DNA from 3 places in the Clostridium ljungdahlii DSM 13528 genome. Region 2 is predicted to be linked to each of the others. Evidence: riboswitches for the same ligand, from Rfam matches in the RefSeq annotation. Region 2 holds a riboswitch; each other region holds the start of a gene.
The links. Region 2 has a riboswitch for glycine ahead of CLJU_RS14420 (ACT domain-containing protein). Riboswitches for the same ligand answer to the same signal wherever they lie in the genome.
Positions count from the first base shown of each region.

Region 1: linked by a shared signal. The riboswitch ahead of gcvT (glycine cleavage system aminomethyltransferase GcvT) and the one ahead of CLJU_RS14420 (ACT domain-containing protein) in region 2 are both predicted to bind glycine.
Region 3: linked by a shared signal. The riboswitch ahead of CLJU_RS04095 (transcriptional regulator) and the one ahead of CLJU_RS14420 (ACT domain-containing protein) in region 2 are both predicted to bind glycine.

Region 1 is NC_014328.1:2,675,133-2,681,838, forward strand. Features, by position in the region: gene gcvPA (aminomethyl-transferring glycine dehydrogenase subunit GcvPA) at 1-592, opposite strand, end outside; gene gcvH (glycine cleavage system protein GcvH) at 598-978, opposite strand; gene gcvT (glycine cleavage system aminomethyltransferase GcvT) at 995-2,101, opposite strand; glycine riboswitch at 2,170-2,263, opposite strand; gene CLJU_RS11900 (NAD(P)-dependent oxidoreductase) at 2,431-3,699, opposite strand; gene CLJU_RS11905 (hydratase) at 4,138-6,432, opposite strand; gene CLJU_RS11910 (DUF6282 family protein) at 6,475-6,706, opposite strand, start outside.
Region 2 is NC_014328.1:3,226,234-3,232,939, forward strand. Features, by position in the region: gene CLJU_RS14415 (methyl-accepting chemotaxis protein) at 1-1,912, opposite strand, end outside; glycine riboswitch at 2,149-2,238, shown strand; gene CLJU_RS14420 (ACT domain-containing protein) at 2,382-2,651, shown strand; gene CLJU_RS14425 (PFL family protein) at 2,670-4,028, shown strand; gene CLJU_RS14430 (HD-GYP domain-containing protein) at 4,201-5,259, shown strand; gene CLJU_RS14435 (PocR ligand-binding domain-containing protein) at 5,451-6,494, shown strand; gene CLJU_RS14440 (2'-5' RNA ligase family protein) at 6,667-6,706, opposite strand, start outside.
Region 3 is NC_014328.1:916,916-923,621, forward strand. Features, by position in the region: gene CLJU_RS04075 (pyridoxal-phosphate dependent enzyme) at 1-590, opposite strand, end outside; gene CLJU_RS04080 (sulfite exporter TauE/SafE family protein) at 806-1,567, shown strand; gene CLJU_RS04085 (hypothetical protein) at 1,622-1,957, opposite strand; gene CLJU_RS04090 (DUF1653 domain-containing protein) at 2,401-2,655, shown strand; glycine riboswitch at 2,917-3,003, shown strand; gene CLJU_RS04095 (transcriptional regulator) at 3,142-3,339, shown strand; gene CLJU_RS04100 (amino acid permease) at 3,514-4,896, shown strand; gene CLJU_RS04105 (hypothetical protein) at 5,294-5,473, opposite strand; gene CLJU_RS22825 (GyrI-like domain-containing protein) at 5,518-5,724, opposite strand; gene CLJU_RS04115 (hypothetical protein) at 5,966-6,325, shown strand; gene budA (acetolactate decarboxylase) at 6,486-6,706, shown strand, end outside.

The DNA of each region.
Region 1 (6,706 bases), 550 kb from region 2:
TAAGTTTGTCTATATCAGTAACTCCACTTGCTTCATCTATTTCTATTAGATTTAAATCTTTAAATCTCAAGTAAGTTTTAAGTACCTTTCTAACTTCAGGGTTTAAAGTTTTTGAAACTACTATATTTTTACGTCTTGTTACATTTGCAGCCATTTGTGCTGCTTCTACACAAGCTGTAGCTCCATCATACATTGAAGCATTTGAAACTTCCATACCTGTTAAATTAGCCATAACTGTCTGATACTCAAATATAGTCTGAAGTGTACCCTGGCTTATTTCAGCCTGATAAGGAGTATATGCAGTATAAAACTCAGACCTTGACGTTATGTGCTTTATCACAGAAGGTATATAGTGGTCATAAACCCCTGCACCTAAAAAACAGGTCAGATCATCACAGCTTTTATTTGATTTTGCAATGTCCTTAATGTAAGACTCCACTTCAAGCTCGGACATTCCATTATTTATATTTAATTTTCTATTTAAACGAACACTTTCTGGTATATCGGAAAACAGATCATCTATGCTGCTTACTCCTATTTTCTCCAGCATAATTGTCTTGTCTTCTTCTGTAAGTGGTAAATAAGGATGCATGTCAATCACTCCTTATCACATATTTTTTCATAGTTTGCTGCATCAAGTAAATCTTTCAATTCCGATTCATCTGATATTTCAATTGAAATTATCCAGTTTTTATAAGGATCTTCATTGAGGCCTTCAGGACTATCTACAAGTTCCTCATTTACTTCTAAGACCTTACCTGAAACTGGAATACACAAATCTGAAGCTGCTTTTACAGATTCAACTGTTCCAAATACATCACCTTTTGAGAATTCTGAATCCACTTCAGGAAGTTCAACAAAAACAATTTCTCCTAAAGAATCCTGGGCAAAATCTGTAATACCAACATAAGCTTTGTCCCCATCAACTTTTATCCATTCATGATCTTTTGAATACAATAATTCCTTTAAAGTTTTCATTTATAAATCCTCCCCACTATTTGTTATAATTTTTATTATAAAATTTCTTGCTAACTACTTCCGCATTTAAAAGCTTATTCCTCACCTTTATAGAAATAGAAGTTCCAATAGGTGCATATTTAGAATCAATTAAAGCAAAACCTATATTTTTATTTAAAGAGGGTGAGCGATATCCAGTGGTTACTTCTCCTATTTTCTTATTCTCTGCAAAAACTTCGTATCCGTGCCTTGAAATTCCTCTTTCCTTCATTTCAAAGCCAACTATTTTTCTCTTTAGTCCTTCTTTTTTCTGCTTTACAAGAGCATCTTTGCCTATGAAATTGTCCTTATCAAGTTTCACAAAAATTCCTATGCCTGCTTCAAGAGGTGTAATTGATTTAGACAATTCATTTCCATAAAGTGGCAAGCTAACTTCAAATCTCAAAGTATCCCTTGCACCAAGTCCTATTGGTTTTATACCATCTTCTTTACCTGTTTCAAGTATCTTATCCCACAGATACTCTGCATTTTCGGTTTCTGAATAAATTTCAAATCCATCTTCTCCTGTATATCCTGTTCTTGAAACCATGCACCTTTTTCCAGCAACTAGTACATCTTTTTTGAAGAAATAGAACTTGATGCTATCTAAATCTGTATCCGTTAATTTTTGAAGTATTTTTTGCGCATTTGGCCCCTGAATTGCAAGCTGTATAATTGAAGGAGATATATTTTTTATATCTACCTGAAAATTTTCCTTATTTTTTTTCATCCAGTCAATATCTTTATCAGTATTTGCAGCGTTTATTACGAGAAAAAAGTGCTCATTTGTAAATTTATAAACAAGTATATCATCTACTATTCCACCTTCTGGATAACACATAGGTGTATATAATATTTGGTTTTCTTTAATCTTAGCTGCATCATTCGTTATTAAATTTTGAACAAATTCTAGTGCATCTTTTCCTGTTATATCTGCTTCTCCCATATGTGAGACATCAAATAATCCTGCTTTTTTACGTACTGCTTGATGTTCAGATGTTATGCCTTCAAATTGTACTGGCATATCCCATCCTGCAAAATCTATTATTTTTGCACCGTATTTCTTATAAGAATCAAACAGCGGAGTTTTCTTTAATTCTTCCATAACATAAAACCTCCTTAATATTTTTATGCATTAAAAAAAAGGATATGGAGACTATTTACCCAATAGTCCACATATCCTCTGTTTTTTTACCTGAGAGTTTCGATATTAAATATCTTTCACCTTTGGTACTGTCTTAATAACAGCTTTTTCAGAGTTTTGTCCTACAGCGCTCCTTCTACCTGAGAGTTTTTGATATATCCGTGGCGGCATATCATTGCTTCTTCGGTTAACAACTAGATGCTATCTCGCACTGTATTCATCCAATTTATATACTTTTTACTACATTATTAATATACACCTTAGAATATGGAATTTCAATAAAAATATTTTTAATTTTTATCTGAACTTTCAAATTTCTTATCCATACTCTTTATATATTCTTCCATAGCATTTACAAGGTGCTTTGAAACCTCTACTGCTTCAACAACGGTTTTGGCACCTGTTACCACATCACCTGATGCAAAAACTCCAGACCTTGTAGTTCTTCCTGAATCGTCTGTCTGTATAAGTCCTTTGGAATTTACTTCTATTCCTTCAGAATTGTTTACTATATTTGCCTTAGGTCCCTGGCCTACAGCAATTATTATAGAATCTGCATTAAAAAGCTTTGTTTCCTCATCTTTTAACGTTACTTTCTTTTTCCCTGTATTTTCATCAAAGGACACCTCAGTTGGAACTACTTTAATTCCATCATCTGTTATTTCAACTGGTGCCATTTTATAGAGAAATTTCACTCCATCAAGTTTGGCATAATCAATTTCTATATTATCTGCTCCTGCATGTTCTTCATCACTCCTTGCAATGATAGTTACGTCATTTGATCCATTTCTAATTATAGTCCTTGCAGCATCCATAGCAACATTTCCTGCTCCTATAATTGCAACTTTATCTCCCAAATTATAGGCCTCAGGATTTTTAAGATAATCTATGGCATAATTCACATTACCATAAGTTTCTCCTTTAAGTCCCAAGCTCCTTGGGCTCCACACTCCTGTTCCTATATAAACCGCCCTGTATCCATCCCTAAACAAATCTTCAACAGTTATCACAGGTCCTATAAGAGTATTAGGCCTTATCTTAACTCTCATATGGAGAAGTTTATCCTTAAGCCTGTCCAAAATATCTTTAGGAAGTCTAAAGGCAGGTATGCCGTATCTCAAAACTCCTCCTATATCTTCATGGGATTCAAATATAGTTACATCATATCCCTTTCTTGCCATTATAAAGGCAATACTCAATCCTGCTGGACCTGACCCTACTACTGCAATTTTTTTATTCAACTTTTTTATATCAGCTGACGTTATAAAATTAAGATAAAAGTCTGATATATATTTTTCGATAAGACCAAACTTTATAGGAGTTCCTTTTTTACCAAGCACGCAATGGCCTTCACAAAACTTTTCATGTGGACAAACTTGTGAACAAATAGCTGACATGGGGTTATTTTCAAAAAGAAGTTTCCCGGCTTCTTTTATTTTATTCTCTTTAAAAAGTTTTATTACTTCATTTATAGGGGTACTTACAGGGCATCCTTTTTTACATTGAGGCACTTTACATCCAAGACATCTATTAGCTTCACCAAAAACAATTTTATCCAATTCTTCTTCCTCCCTTGTGTGTAAACAAATTCTATAATGTTTTATTTACCATCTGTACTATTTTTTATCAATACTCTGTACTAATATTTATATTACATATATATAATCATATATAATAGAAATTATCAATACTTATTATCTGTATCTGTATTAATAATCTTCTGTATTTCTTAATCCATCTTAAAAATACTTGAGATTTCATAAGATTTATAATAGTTATCATGCACAACAAGCACCCCTGTTTTCTTCCTAACTTTTGTAAAATTGCTTCAAAATAATAATTTATTGTATTTTAAATAAAAAGCTGCATTAGCTTGAAGTTAATCCTCCATCTAATGCAGCTTTTCAACGATATTCTAAATATTAATCCTACATTTATCATTAGCAAACAATATTTCTGCTAAAACTTTTACTGCCAATTAAATTTATTACACTAAATTATTTATCTGTTTTATTATAATTTATTAAACATCCATCTAACAATATATTTACTTCTTTTTCAGTAAGCTTGTCAATTTTTACATTGAACTTTTTAAGGTTCCTCTTTACCACATAAGCATCTATTTCAGATGGTCTCTCAGCAACAGCCTTTCTTATATTAGGAATAAATATATAATCGCCGCATTCAAACTGTGGTTCATCTTCCATAACAAAAGGAAGTATACCCCAATTAATCAAATTTGAACGATATCTTTTAGTAGCATATTCTCTTGCAATATTAGCATATCCACCTAAAACCTTTTGGCAACTGGCTGCCTGTTCTCTAGCAGAGCCATCTCCAGGCTTTACTGCATATATCATGCTTCCTATACCTGTATTACTTGTATTTATACTGTCAAACTCTTCTTTTATTACACTAAATACTTTTTCTAGATCCCTATTTGCATCAAAAGGAGACTTTCCTGCGAGTCTATCTTTTTCTGATTTCTGAATTTGTTTTGATCTTCCAACATATTCAGGATCTTTACGTGACAGCGTAAACTCCGAAAGCTTTAATGGATTAGATCTATAAGAAGATGTATCTCCCGAAGGTATCAATTCATCTGTTGTAGTTACAGGATCTTTGATTAAAGAACACACTTTTAGTATTAAGTTATCTGAAAGCTCAGGCATATCCGGCCAGTTCTTTATATTAGGCCCAAATCTTAATTCTACATCACTATTTCCTTTATCAAAAGCATTATAAACACGGTTATCATAAATCGTCTTGTTAAAATAATATTTAGGTATATTGTAATCTGCATCTAAATCTGTAGCTGCTGTAACAAATCCTTTGTTAGCAGCTGTTGCTGCTATTGAACGTGCATCCATAAGTGCTGCATAAGAAAGCTGATTTTCATTAGGTTTTGAACCTTCACGATTAGGAAAGTTTCTAGTTGTATGTCTTATACTGAGTGAATTATTAGCAGGTGTATCTCCTCCTCCAAAACATGGTCCGCAGAAAGCTGTCTTAACTATTGCTCCCGTCTGCATCAATTCTGCAGCTATTCCGTTTTGAGCTAAACTATAATAAACAGGCTGACTGGAAGGATAAACATTTAATGTGAATTCATCATTTCCAATAGATTTTCCTTTTAGTATACTGGAAGCTTCACAAATATTTTCATAATTACCTCCGGCACATCCAGCTATACATCCTTGTTCTACATATAACCTATTATCTCTTATCTTTTCTTTTAAAGAGAAATCAAGATTTTTGTTAGACATTCTGCTTCTGGCATCTTTTTCTACCTTATCTAATATGTCATAAAGGTTTGCGTTAAGTTCTTCGATAGTGTATACGTTACTTGGATGAAAAGGCATTGCTATCATAGATTTTATTTTTGACAAATCAACACATACAATTCCATCATAATATGCAACGCTTCCAGGATTTAATTCTTTATAATCTTCTTTTCTTCCATGTAATTCAAGGTAATCACAAACTTTGCTATCAGTTTTCCATATTGAAGTCAAACACGTAGTTTCAGTAGTCATTACATCTATACCATTTCTATATTCTACAGATAAGTTTTCTATTCCTGGTCCTACAAATTCCATTACCTTGTTTTTAACAAAGCCATTTTTAAATACTTCACCAATTATAGCTAGGGCAACGTCCTGTGGTCCTATACCCTTTTGTGGTTTCCCAGTTAAATAAATTCCTATAATTCCAGGATAAGATATATCATATGTCTGAGACAGCAGCTGTTTAACAAGTTCTCCGCCACCTTCACCTATTGCCATCGTACCAAGTGCTCCATAACGGGTATGACTATCTGATCCTAAAATCATCTTTCCACAGCCTGCCATCATCTCACGCATATACTGATGAATAACTGCTAAATGAGGTGGAACGTATATTCCTCCATATTTCTTTGCAGCAGATAAGCCAAATAAATGGTCATCTTCATTAATTGTTCCACCAACAGCACAGAGACTATTGTGGCAATTAGTAAGCACATATGGTATTGGAAATTTTGTAAGTCCACTGGCACGAGATGTTTGTATAATTCCTACAAAAGTGATGTCATGAGAAGCAAGGGCATCAAATTTAATATTTAAGTTTACATTATCTTTTGATTTATTATGATCCTGCAGTATAGAATAAGCTATAGTTTGTTTTTTAGCTTCTTCCTTGTTAATATAATCTTTTCCTAATTTTGCTTTAAGTTTTTCATTGCATTCTTTATTGTCAAAATATAATTCTTCTCCATTTAATAAATATGCGCCTTCATCATATAACTTAATCATAACTTCCTCCCTATTATAATGTAATAAAATTTCATTTATTGCCTAATCAAGATCTAACATTTTTGCTGGGTATATTTTTGTCATATTATTAACAGCTTCTTCAGATAATCCTGAATTTCTTAAAAATGATATATACTCATATAATTCTTCGCTCCACACAGGATTCTCAATTTGGCCTCCATCAGTGGATATGATTGTGGATTCATATCCTAAACTTTCAATTGCTCTTAAGTTTGTTGAAAAATTCTTCTCATATTTACCATTTACACGGTGT
Region 2 (6,706 bases):
CTATAATACACATTATTTTAGTTATTACTAAAAAAGACTCATCTATATTTTCCATAAGCCCACAAACCTTTTTTAATACAGATTCAAATCTCATTCCATCCTCTTCATAATCTTTGCTTATGTCCACCATTTTTCTGTAATCCGACAAAATATTTTTCTCTAAAATTTTCAATACACTTTCAGCTGATTTGGAGAGTTTTTCTACCGATTTTAAAGCACTTTTTACATTTAATTGTATATTACTTACCATATCAGAAGATTGCATAGCTAATTTTCTTACCTCTTCTGCCACCACCATAAATCCCCTGCCATATTCGCCAGCCCTTGCGGCTTCTATATTGGCATTTAATGCTAATATATTTGTTCTATCTGATATAGTTTTTATTTCTTCAGCCATTATAGAAATATTTTTTACTACTTTCACATTTTCCAGTGCATGTCTTAATTCATTACTATACTGTGTATAATAATTTTCAAAGTCATGCTTTGAGCTTTCCGTATCTTTTTTAATATTTAAAGCCCTTTCCCTTATGTTTTTTGCAAGAGCCAAGCCTTGATTTGCCTCTTTTGCTGAGTTTTTTATTTCATGCTTTATATTTGATATCTTTTGGTTCACTTCTTCTATAGAAGATAAGTTCTCCTGCATATTAGAACATATTTGTGAAGATTCATCTGAAACCAACTTTATTTCCGAATGCGATTTTTCAAACATTTTATTTACATTATCCGCAGCTTCCAAAGCTTCTCCGCTTTTTAGTTTTACTTGTTCTATAATATACTTTATTTCATTCATTGCATAATTTAATGCTGAAGCCGTATCTCCAAATTCATCTCTTTTGTCAATTTGTATTCTGTAGTTTAAATTAAACTTTGATAATTCCAGGGCATACTTTCTTATTTTATGAAGTGGTTTTTTTATAGTTCCAGCTATAAATAACCCTATAAAGAATCCTATCAAAATAAATAGAACAGTTATCATAATTATTTTGTATTTTAACATATTTACTTCACTAAATATTTCACTCTTATCTATAGTAAGCCCCAGCGACCAATTTAAGTCAGCTATTGGTGCATAGGCCATAAACATATCTTCATTATCTTTTTTATAGTATCCCGAGCCACTTTTACCCATTATCATATTTTTTTCTAAAATTGACAGTTCACTTAAAGAATGATCTTTTTTTTCATCTTCTATAGTATTATCTTTATTTAGCACCAGTTTCAAATCCTTATGTGCTACCTTAACCCCTTCCTTATTTATTATAAAACAGTATCCGCTTTTACCCAGTTTTTCATTTTGAACTAATTTATTTAAACTTTCCATACTTACATTTGAAAATAATACTCCTACAACTTTTTCATAAGAATCTTTTATTGGAACTGCCACCGCCATTATCTGCTGCCCATCCGTATTCATCACTGGATCTGAAATAGACATTTTCCCACTTAACGCATTTTTAAGGTAGTAATTCTTGGTGTCCTCTAAATTAGCTTTAGTCTTTTCACCAGTTTGCATATAAATCATACCACTTGAATCCATCACATTTAAGTTCACATATCCTAATTGTTTTGCTCTCATCTTAAGAAGAGGTGTCTGTATTGAAGTATTCATGGATTTTATAATATCATTTGATGCTAACTCTTCAATTGCTTTAACATCCTGTTTTAAAGTTGCATCTATGAGTTTAGAAGACTCTATTGCTCTACTTTCAAGCGAAAATTTTATACTATCTTCCATAGCTCTATAAGCACTGTAATAAGATGTTATTCCTAATATACTGCATATGAATATTATAAGTATTCCAATCTCACAAACTATTTTCACTCCCACACTGTTTAAAAAAGATAGATTAAACTTTTTCTTCTTACCAAAAAATAACTTTGAGGCACTTAAAAATAATTTTTTTAACATAAAATTCCTCCAGTATATAAATTTACATTAATCATATCTTTTATTTTAATGTGGTATTTTTAAGCTGTTGTTAAATAGAACTTTTTTTAACGTAAATTTAACCTATGATAACCAACATGGATATTCCAATGAAATTTACAATAATATATTTGAATTGGCTTTTTTAATATGATATAATTGTGATAATTTAAAAGGGTCGGATGAAAATAATGGGATTAAATTTTTAAACCGTTATTAGACGAACCTCTGGAGAGACTCTTATGAGCACCGAAGGGGAAAGCCAAAGTTGGGTGAAACTCTCAGGTACAAGGGACAGAGGATTTTATACAAAATGATAATTATTGACTTAATTAATAGTTATTGTTTAAAATCTTATTTTCCAGAGACTAATTTAATTTGGTCTTTTTTTTTATAATTGCTAATAATAGAATTAATCAATACAAACTATTTAAAGGAGATGGATTATAAAATGAAGTCATTTATAACTGTACTTGGAGAAGACAAAACTGGTATTATTTACAAGGTAACTTCTGTACTATTTGAAAATAACATAAATATTTTGGACATAAACCAAACTCTCATAGAAGGCTATTTTACAATGGTAATGCTAGTTGATTTATCAAAAATGAAAACAGATTTTATAGAACTAAAAAATCACCTTGAAAACAAAGCTAAAGAAATAGGAGTTGTCATTAAGCTTCAACGAGAAGACATATTCACTTCTATGCACCAAATTTAAACTAAGGAGTTGAGTTAAATGATAAATACTAAAGACATTATGGAAACCATAAACATGATTGACAAAGAAAACCTAGACATAAGAACCATAACTATGGGTGTCTCTCTTTTAGATTGTATAGATAGTGATGGAAAAAAAGCAAGAACTAAAATTTACGATAAAATAACTAAACAAGCTGAAAACCTAGTAAAAACTGCCAATGAGATTGAAACGGAATATGGTATACCCATAATACATAAAAGAGTATCCGTTACACCTATTTCACTGATAGCCCAGGCAAGCTCTGATAAAAGTTATGTAGAATATGCCAAAATTTTAGATAAAGCTACCCAAACTTTAGGTATTGACTTTATTGGGGGTTTTTCAGCACTTGTACATAAAGGTTATACTAAAGGTGACAAAATACTTATAGAGTCCATTCCAGAATCTCTAGCTGTTACTGAAAAAGTCTGCTCCTCTGTAAATGTAGGAACTACAAAAGCAGGAATAAACATGGATGCAGTAAAAGATATGGGAAGAATAGTAAAGGAAACTGCCTATCTCACTAGAGAAAATGAGAGTATAGGTTGTGCAAAGTTAGTAATATTTTCAAACGCAGTAGAAGATAATCCTTTCATGGCAGGAGCATTTCATGGAGTTGGAGAAGCTGATTCCATAATAAACGTAGGTGTTAGTGGTCCTGGCGTTGTAAAATGTGCTCTAGAAGAAGTTAAGGGGCAAAATTTCAATGTAGTTGCAGAAACAATAAAAAAGACAGCTTTTAAAATAACAAGAATGGGTCAATTAGTTGCTGGAGAAGCTTCAAAAAGATTAAGTGTTCCTTTTGGTATAGTAGATTTATCACTTGCACCTACACCTGCTGTAGGAGACAGTGTTGCAAGAGTTCTGGAAGAGATGGGCCTTGAAAGTTGTGGGTGCCCAGGTACTACTGCTGCTCTAGCATTATTAAATGATGCAGTCAAAAAAGGAGGCATAATGGCAGCATCTCAAGTTGGTGGATTAAGTGGTGCGTTTATACCTGTAAGTGAGGATGAGGGTATGATAAGTGCAGTAAATTCAGGGTCTCTTAATCTTGAAAAATTGGAAGCAATGACTTGTGTATGTTCTGTAGGTCTTGACATGATAGGTATACCTGGTGATACTCCTGAATCCACTATATCTGCCATAATAGCAGATGAATCTGCTATTGGAATGATTAATAATAAAACAACTGCCGTGAGGGTAATCCCTGTTTACGGGAAAAATGTCGGAGATGAAGCAAATTTTGGAGGACTTCTCGGAAAAGCACCTATAATGCCTGTAAGTAAATTTTCAAGTGAAAGTTTCATAGCTAGAGGTGGAAGAATTCCTGCTCCAATTCACAGCTTTAAGAATTAGATTTTCCACTTAAAAGCCCCATATATTTTTAATGTTGAATGCAAATTTAAATATAGGTATAAATAAAATTTAATTTTATTGTAAACATGTTTAGAAATACAATAATACTACGATAACATATACATAGTTACTATATATTGCTATTCTAATGATTTATATGAGGTGAGATAGTATGTTGTCAAAAAAGAAATTAGTTCGAATAAGCGAATTAGAACCAGGAATGATATCAGCAAGTGATATAACCTTTGAAAATAAAATGCTGTTAGCTAAAGATATTGCCATTACGGAATCGGCTATAGAAAAGCTAAAACAAAATATTATTGTGGACGAAGTAGAAATTTACGTAGAAGATACTTCCGAGGATCCTTTAACTGCTAAAATAGAAACGGTACAAGAACTTGAGAATACTTTTAATGAATTTTCTTACAACTTGGAAAATATATTTGATACCATATCTAATTTAAAAGCTCCTGAAATAAAGGAAGTACGAACTTTTTCAGAAAAAATACAAGAAGAGTTTAACTCTACAGGCCTAGTTATTAAAAATATAGTATTCCACGGAAGTGGCAATGATACCATTTACAGACACAGCGTAAACGTAGCAGCTGTAAGTTTTATACTTGGAAAATGGTTGGGGTTTAGCAAAAGGGATATAAATTTATTAACTTACTCAGCAGTACTACATGATTTTGGAAAAATCAAGATAAGTAAGGATGTTATAAATAAAGAGGGAAATCTCACCCCAGAAGAATATAAAATTTTTAAAACTCATCCTGCCATAGGTTATAATTTTGTAAAAGAGATCCCCTATTTAGATTCTTCCGTAAGTTATGGTGTATTAATGCATCATGAGAGAATGGATGGGTCTGGGTATCCATTAGGTATTAAAGAAGATAAAATTCATAAATTTGCTAGAGTAATAGCTATTGCAGATTTGTTTGATGATTTAAGCTCCAATAGATATTGTAAAGAACTAAGCGGTCCTTTTGAAGCTTTAGAAATTATTCAACAGCAAAGCCTTGGGAAACTCGATTGCCAATATTGTACTATGTTTTTAAATCACATAGTAAACTACTATATGGGTGAAAATGTACTTTTAAATAATGAGCAATGTTGTAAAGTCATCCAAGTTGACATGAATGATTTGAGAAATCCTCTTTTACTTGATGACAATGGATTCCTTGATTTAAAAAAAGAAAAAGATTTATATGTTAAAAAGCTGGTTATTTAATAACCAGCTTTTTGTTCACTTTTTATAACATTTTGTTTTACAGTTGTATACATTTACTAATAATTAGCGTCAGTTCCATATAATAATCACTAAATCCTTGCTTTTTATATACGATATAGTATTATAGACTATGGTTTAATTACTTTTTAACAAACTATTATTACATTATATAACATAGGAGGCTATTATTTATGATAAAATTTACCGATAATGATAAAATTGACTTAGATTCATTAGAAATACAGGATGTTTTGGATATTAATACACTTCAAAAATTTCAGGATAACTTTGCTGATAGTATGAATATTGCAAGTGTTACAGTTGACAAAAATGGACACCCTGTAACAAAACCAAGCTCTTACACTGACTTTTGTTTAAATCTCACCCAATCAACTTCCAAAGGAACTTCCCGCTGTGCAGAGTCACACCGCAGGGGAGGTGAAGAAGCAACAAGGACTGGCAAACCATATATTTATACTTGCCATGCGGGTTTGATTGATTTTGCTGCTCCTATAATAATAGAAGGCAAATCAATAGGAACAATACTTGGTGGACAAGTTGCTTATTCTAAAGTAGATGAATCAGTCGTTCGAAAAAATGCCGCAGAAATGGGTATAAACGCTGATAGATATGTAGATGCATCGAACAAAGTCTATACAGTAAGTGAAAAAAGCGTAAGAGCAGCTGCTGAAGTTTTATTTATCGTGGCAAATGCACTTTCCAAAATAGGTTATGAGGCACTTTTACTTGGTGTATCTACTAAAAATTTATCTGAAAATTTCGGCCAAATTTCAGCAACTATGGAAGAGCTAGCTGCTTCAGCTGTAAATGTAAGCAACAATCAACATCTTTTAAATGAAGAAATAAGCAGAGTTAAAAATATATCTATGGATATAAATTCTATATTAAATTCCATAAAAAGTATTGCAGATCAAACAAAAATGCTTGGTTTAAATGCTTCTATAGAAGCAGCTAGAGCTGGAGAAGCTGGAAAAGGATTCAGTGTAGTAGCTGCAGAAATAAGAAAACTATCTCAGGATTCTAAAGAAACTGCTTCTAAAATAACAGATCTTACTAAAAAAATACAGGAATCTGTAGATAAGGCACTAGAAACTTCCAGTTCCACTTTTGAAACTACAGAACAACAGACATCTGCAATAGAAGAAGTATCTGCTAATGTCCAGGAAGTTTCCGTAGTAGCAGACACATTAAGTAACATGGCAAATAAGAAATAGTTATGAATTGGTAGTTAAGAATTAATAGTTATGGATGATTTTCTTACGCTTTTCACTATTAATTCTTAACTCTCTCATATATAAAATTTTTACTTAACATAAAAAAATTGTAAATTAATCAATTTACTTAGTGGATAGTGACAAGTGCTATATGGCAAGTGAATGAGTCTTTTTATTTTAAATCATATCTTTTTAATAATATCCACGTATTT
Region 3 (6,706 bases), 2.3 Mb from region 2:
TTATCATAGATTTCTTTTACGTTACTTTCAGAACCAGGGGTAGCGATAACTTCTCCAGCTACTTTTTTGAGCCAATCAAAACGTTCTTTACTCATATTTTCCGGCAAGATAGCAATTGAACTGCAGCCTAATAAAGCTGAGTTATAAGCTCCTCCACGGCAGAAGTTACCTGTTGAAGGCCATACTGCCTGATGGTAAGTAGGATCAAATTGACCAGTTACTAGACGTGGAACTAGACAAGCAAAGCTTGCCCCAACTTTATGAGCTCCTGTTGGAAAGAACTTTCCTGCCATAGCAAAAATTCTAGCTTTAACACCTGAAATTTCAGGAGGAATCTCAATATAGTTTGGTAATTTGTTGTACAAACCACCTTTTGCTACAGGCTCATTATACCAGGAAATTCTAAATAAATTAATGGGATCTATGTCCCATAATCCTGTTTCTTTTAATCTAGCTTTAATTTTTGCAGGTACCTTGCTGGAGTCTTTCATTTGTGCTAGTGTTGGAATAATGATGTTTTTCTCTTTAGCACTGGCTGCTGTCTTTTTCAATTGTTCTTCATTGATTGTTAAATCGATCAATTTATGCATCCTTTTTACCTCCTAATTTATACAAATTAAAATTAGACTAACTAGTTAGTCAACATATTCTATTCTTTAGTATATAATATTTTTTAATACATGTCAAAAATAACCATAGCAATCTAGTATAAATTGAATTTATATGATGAATAAAATATATAAATTTGATTATATATTAAAAAGTTGGTAATATCAATTTGTATAAATTTATGGGGAGGTTAGAAATGATTACATATATTATAGTATGTCCGCTGGTTTTTATTGCAGGTTTTGTAGATGCAATTGCAGGGGGAGGAGGACTTATATCGCTTCCAGCATATATGATTTCAGGGATTCCGGTTCATTTTGCTATTGGTACAAATAAAATGAGTTCTTGTATGGGGACAATTATAGCTACATGTCGTTATGCTAAAAATGGATATATAAAGTTGAAACTAGGAATTTGCAGCGCAGTTTGTGCTTTGATCGGGTCACCGCTTGGGGCTCTTATTTCCTTAAAAATAGAAGACTTTTATTTTAAAATTTTAATGTTGTTCATTTTGCCTATAACAGCATTTTATGTCTTACATAAGCATAATCTTGAAGATAATAAACAGGAAACATCAATGAATTATAAAACATACATAACATGTATGTTAATTGCATTTTTTTTGGGAATCTATGATGGGTTTTATGGCCCAGGAACAGGAACATTTTTATTGTTATTATTGACGAGCATTGCAAATTTGAGTATGAATACTTCTGCAGGAATTACAAAAGCTATAAATTTATCATCAAATGTAGCTAGTTTAGTAACATTCATTATAAATGCAAAAGTATTTTTAGTTTTGGGTTTAGTCGCAGGCTTATTTAGTATTGCTGGAAATTACATTGGTTCTGGTTATTTTACAAAAAGCGGATCAAAAATAGTACGTCCTGTAATTATAATTGTACTTACGATTTTTTTTATTAAAATATTAGTTGAGATATTATCGAAGCAGTTATAATTACAGGAACGTTTATTTTGTTTTAGGACTATTGGTATAAAGTGGACTTGATTTTTACTTGTATATTTTACCATCCGGTCCTAATTCAAATATGCGTCCAGTTTCTTTACTCACTAATATAAGATTTTGAAAATCAGTTCCATCACTATTATCGTGTCCATATAAAACATAACTTGCATTTAATATATCATCAGAGAGAAACCTTTTTAAAGTATCAGTACCAACAACGTTTTGTGCAGGCTCAAAAGAAGAATTAGGATATTTACTTTCAACGATTTTTAATGCTTGACTATAGTTGACTCCTCCGTGTTCTTGTATGTATGATGCACTTTTATGAGTGATATCGTCATCATCTTGCTTCTGCTGTTTTTTTGCATTTACTGCTTCCAACTTATATTTTGATTTTTCCTGCTGATCTTGAACTGCTTTTGCAAATACATCTTTTAAATTTTTAGCCTCAGAATTATTAGGATCTATTATTAGTACTGCATCTAGGTATTTATTCTATAAATTATACAAAATTCCTTTATAAATATAACACAGAAGTGAAAAAAGAAGTGAGTACTAAAAAATTGAAAAAGTATTCCCCTAATTGGCAGCATAGTTGTTAGATCCAACTGCTTCACATGGGATGAGAGAAAAATCTCTAAAAAGTTTTATGTATCAAGCATATGAATTAGTAATGAAAAGTTCAATAAAGAGTTATTTTAAAAAGAAACGCAATTTTATTGACATAGTAGTATTAGATAAAATTGACTTTAATAAAATTCAAGTAGAAACAGAATTTACTTTAGATAATAAAAGCAGAATATATATTAGGAGTGTGAAAAGATATGGACGAATTAGAAAAAAGAAAAATAGAATTACGAAATCATACAGGAAAGATGGTTAGACATTTCAAAAATAAAAGTTACTTAATATTAGATTTTGCAACACATACTGAGACAGAAGAAGAATTAGTTATATATAAAGCTCTTTACGGTAACTGCGGTGTATTTGCAAGACCAATAGACATGTTTGTTAGTGAAGTAGATCATGAAAAGTATCCGGAAATAAGTCAAAAGTGGAGATTTGAATTAATAAAATAGAAAAGTCGTTTTCATTTTTTTGTTTTATTTAGTTTTGACTTAATATGGTCACTTTAGTATAAATGTTTTTAGAAATTATGATGAAATATAATTTTTATTTTAGTTAAAAGTGAAGAAATTGTTGCAATTTTATCAAATATGTATTAGTATATAATAAAATTAATAATTCAGATGAAGATAGTGGGAGAGTTATGGCTTTTGCCATTCACCGAAGAAGTAAATCTTTCAGGTACCTATTTAATTATAGAGATGACCGCTATTGGATGAATCCTTGGAGAGACTCTTATTGAGCACCGAAGGAGAAAGTCGCATGGCGAAACTCTCAGGTAAAAGGACAGGGAAAAGGTAACACATCTTACAAAAGTAATATATAATTAATTACTTCATTTAGATCTTATCTATTCCCATTTGTATCTCCAACCACAAAATATTTATATAGGAAAAGGCATTTCTAGTACATGCTTTTGACTAAGATGGAGGGATAAAATGGATCAATTAACAAAACTATTTACTAAAACCAATTCTATAGTATGGAAGGGTTTACTTTTAGTCCTGCTAAATGGAACTAGAACCTATCTTACTGTACGTCTAGGGTTACTTAAATTATTCAAATTGTCTATTTTTGAGAAAAATGAATATGAAGATAATGAAAAAGGTGATGCTATTAGCTTTGCAGTATTATGAAGAATTAAAAGTTGCTTCAATTTATAGTTATATTTTTTAACAGCACTCATACTAATAGTGTATTTGTACATCATTCATATGGAAAATTATATCTTAATATCAAGATAATAACTCTAGAAATACGAATGCAGCAACATAGGTAAAAAAAGTAACGTTTAGAAAGGCGGAATATATATGTCAGAAAATCAAAATTTATCGAGAGGACTAAAAAATCGTCATGTCCAATTACTTGCAATTGGAGGTGCAATTGGTACTGGATTATTTCTTGGTTCAGGCAGGTCCATTCACTTGGCTGGTCCATCTATTCTATTTGCATATGCTATAACAGGAATTATTTTATTTTTTGTAATGCGTGCCCTTGGCGAATTATTGCTTTCTAATTTAAACTACCATTCTTTTGTAGAGTTTGTGTACGATTATCTAGGAGAAGGAGCAGCATTTATTACTGGATGGACATACTGGTTCTGTTGGATTTCACTTGCTATGGCCGATGTAGCTGCCACTGGACTTTATGTACAGTACTGGATTCCCAATGTACCTCGATGGGTACCAAGCCTTATAGTTCTTGTAATTTTACTAATTATGAACCTTACTGCGGTAAAATTATTTGGTGAAATGGAATTCTGGTTTGCATTAATTAAAGTTGTTGCAATTTTGGCACTTATTATAGTTGGTACATTTATGATTATTAAAGGATTTTCTACAAATGCTGGTGCATCTAGCTTTTCAAACCTTTGGAGACATGGAGGTTGGCTACCAAATGGGGCAAATGGCTTTATACTTTCATTTCAAATGGTTGTATTTGCTTTCACTGGAATCGAATTAGTTGGTTTAACAGCTGGTGAAACTGAAAATCCAGAGCATGTTATTCCAAGGGCTATTAATAACATTCCAATTAGAATTATTATTTTCTATGTAGGAGCACTTGCTGTTATTATGGGAATATATCCATGGAACTCAATCAATCCAGCTAAAAGTCCATTTGTACAGGTATTTGCTTCAGTTGGAATTGCAGCAGCAGCAAGCATTGTAAACTTTGTTGTGCTAACATCAGCAGCATCTGCTTGTAATAGCGGTATTTTCAGTACAAGCCGTATGGTTTACTCTCTTGCCAAAGAAAATAATGCACCTGGGTCAATGAAAAAGTTAACTTCTAATCATATACCTTGCAATGCTGCAATATTTTCTGCAGCCGTTATCTTAATTGCAGTTATTTTAAACTATATCATGCCAGGTGAAGTATTTGTACTAATTACAAGTATATCAACATTTTGCTATATATACATCTGGGCAATTATAGTTATCTGTCACATGAAATACCGTAAAACTAAACCTGAACTTGCTGCCAATAACAAATTTAAAATGCCACTTTATCCAATCATGAACTATATAATTCTAGCATTCTTTGCTTTTGTTATAGTTACATTAGCACTTAATAATGAAACTCGTGTAGCCTTATTTGTAACACCTGTATGGTTTATAATGCTTGGGGTGATTTACAAGGTATTTAAATCAAAAAAGAAAACTGAAGAAGATGGCAAAAGAAATTTAGCATAGGCTAATACTTATTGAATATTACCCTTTATATGAAAATTACTTAACCACTAAAGTCAAGACCGCCCATGGGGCGGGTGTCTTGCTTTAGTTCATCATCTATAGATATCATATTTTTTATTTGAATGGAAATTAGTAGGTTTAAAGTGATAACGCATAATATCTTGTAATTCTAATGAAAAAGCAGTTCGCTCAGGTTGAATGGTTTCTTCCACAATTTTTGCAGTTAGAAAAAGTGACTCAAAAATTGTGGTAATAAGTTTAGTCTAGTACGGCTAGTATAATACATTCCTTAATAAGTCTCAATCTATCACGAGGAGTTAACTTAAGTCCCCATCCTCCTGTGGAGTTACCATTTGGATCTTTGACCCATCTTCTCATGTTTTCCCCGAATAAATCCTCAAAACCAAATGATTTCATAAGCAATATATCCGTTTCTCACAACAACAATACCAGTTATATTGCTGTACTCGGATTTTACCATAGGCTCAAGTTTTGAAAGTTTTTCAGAGTCCATTCTCAAGGTTTTAGAATCTGCGGCTTGCCATTTTGTAGTTGGCCAGTAGTTTCTTTCTATCATAAGTACCTCCTCGTATAAATAAGATGTTTTTGTTTTGCTTGATACTACTTTTTCTTCACAGGAAAATATACTTCAGTAACAAGATCTTTAGGAATGGTGACTTGGTGGGGGTCAGTTACATATACTTCATATGGTGGGTTTGTAAGTTTATATCCTTCATTTTCTACCCATTCCCTCAACTTAGCATATACAGATGTTAATTCTGAATATGAGCCCCTTAAAACAGACTTCGCACAAAGGACTCCAGGCAAGTATCTTGTTCCCTTTACAATCTCCTTTATCGGAATGGCAAGTTCTGTATCATTGCCAGAAGGATTGTATTCAGCGCTGTGATAAATAGTTATTGGCTTACCAAGAAAGTCAATTACAAAAATATATATAAAGAAAGCAAAGCTACATATATTAAAGCATTTAAGGTAAAACTAAAAATATTATAAAAATGAAATTATTTTTTCTCATAGCTAAAGTTACATAATACGAGGAGGATTTATAATGAAAAAAGTAATAGGAATTATAAGTATTGTACTATTTGTACTCGTAGCACTTCAATCCTGTGCTGCAGGAGTAGGAAATGCATTAAGTAATAACAAAGAAGCTAGTGGATCTGCTGGATTATTTTTATCTGTATGTATGCTTATTGCTGGAATAATAGCAATAATATCAAAATATAGTAAAGGTATGACTATAACAGCTATAGTATTTTATTTGTTAGCTTTTGTTGTAGGGATTGCTAATGTTGGGCATTTTTCAGATTTGCAAATTTGGTCAATCATTAACTTGATATTTGCTGGACTATTGATATTTCATTTGCTTAAAAATAAGCAATTATATAATAGCAGTGGGAAAAAGTAGAATCATATATTGTAATTATTTTTAATTATGTTGGCAAAATTGAAATTGTCACTGAAACACCTCTAAATGTTTTAAATACATATGTTTAATTATTGTGACAGATTCTAATAGTAGAAAGTAGAAATTTGCTATGTTATAATGACATAGAGGTGAATGTAATATGGATGATGAGGTGAAAGTCCCAAACCATATATATCAAATGTCTACAATAAATGCACTTGTTTCGGGGCTGTATGATGGCTGTGTTTCATTATCTAAACTTCTTAAAAAAGGAAACTTTGGTATAGGTACTTTTAAAGGTCTAGATGGTGAACTAACTCTTTTAAATGGAACTTTTTATAGGACTAAACCTGATGGCAGCGTATACGTATGTTCCAAAAA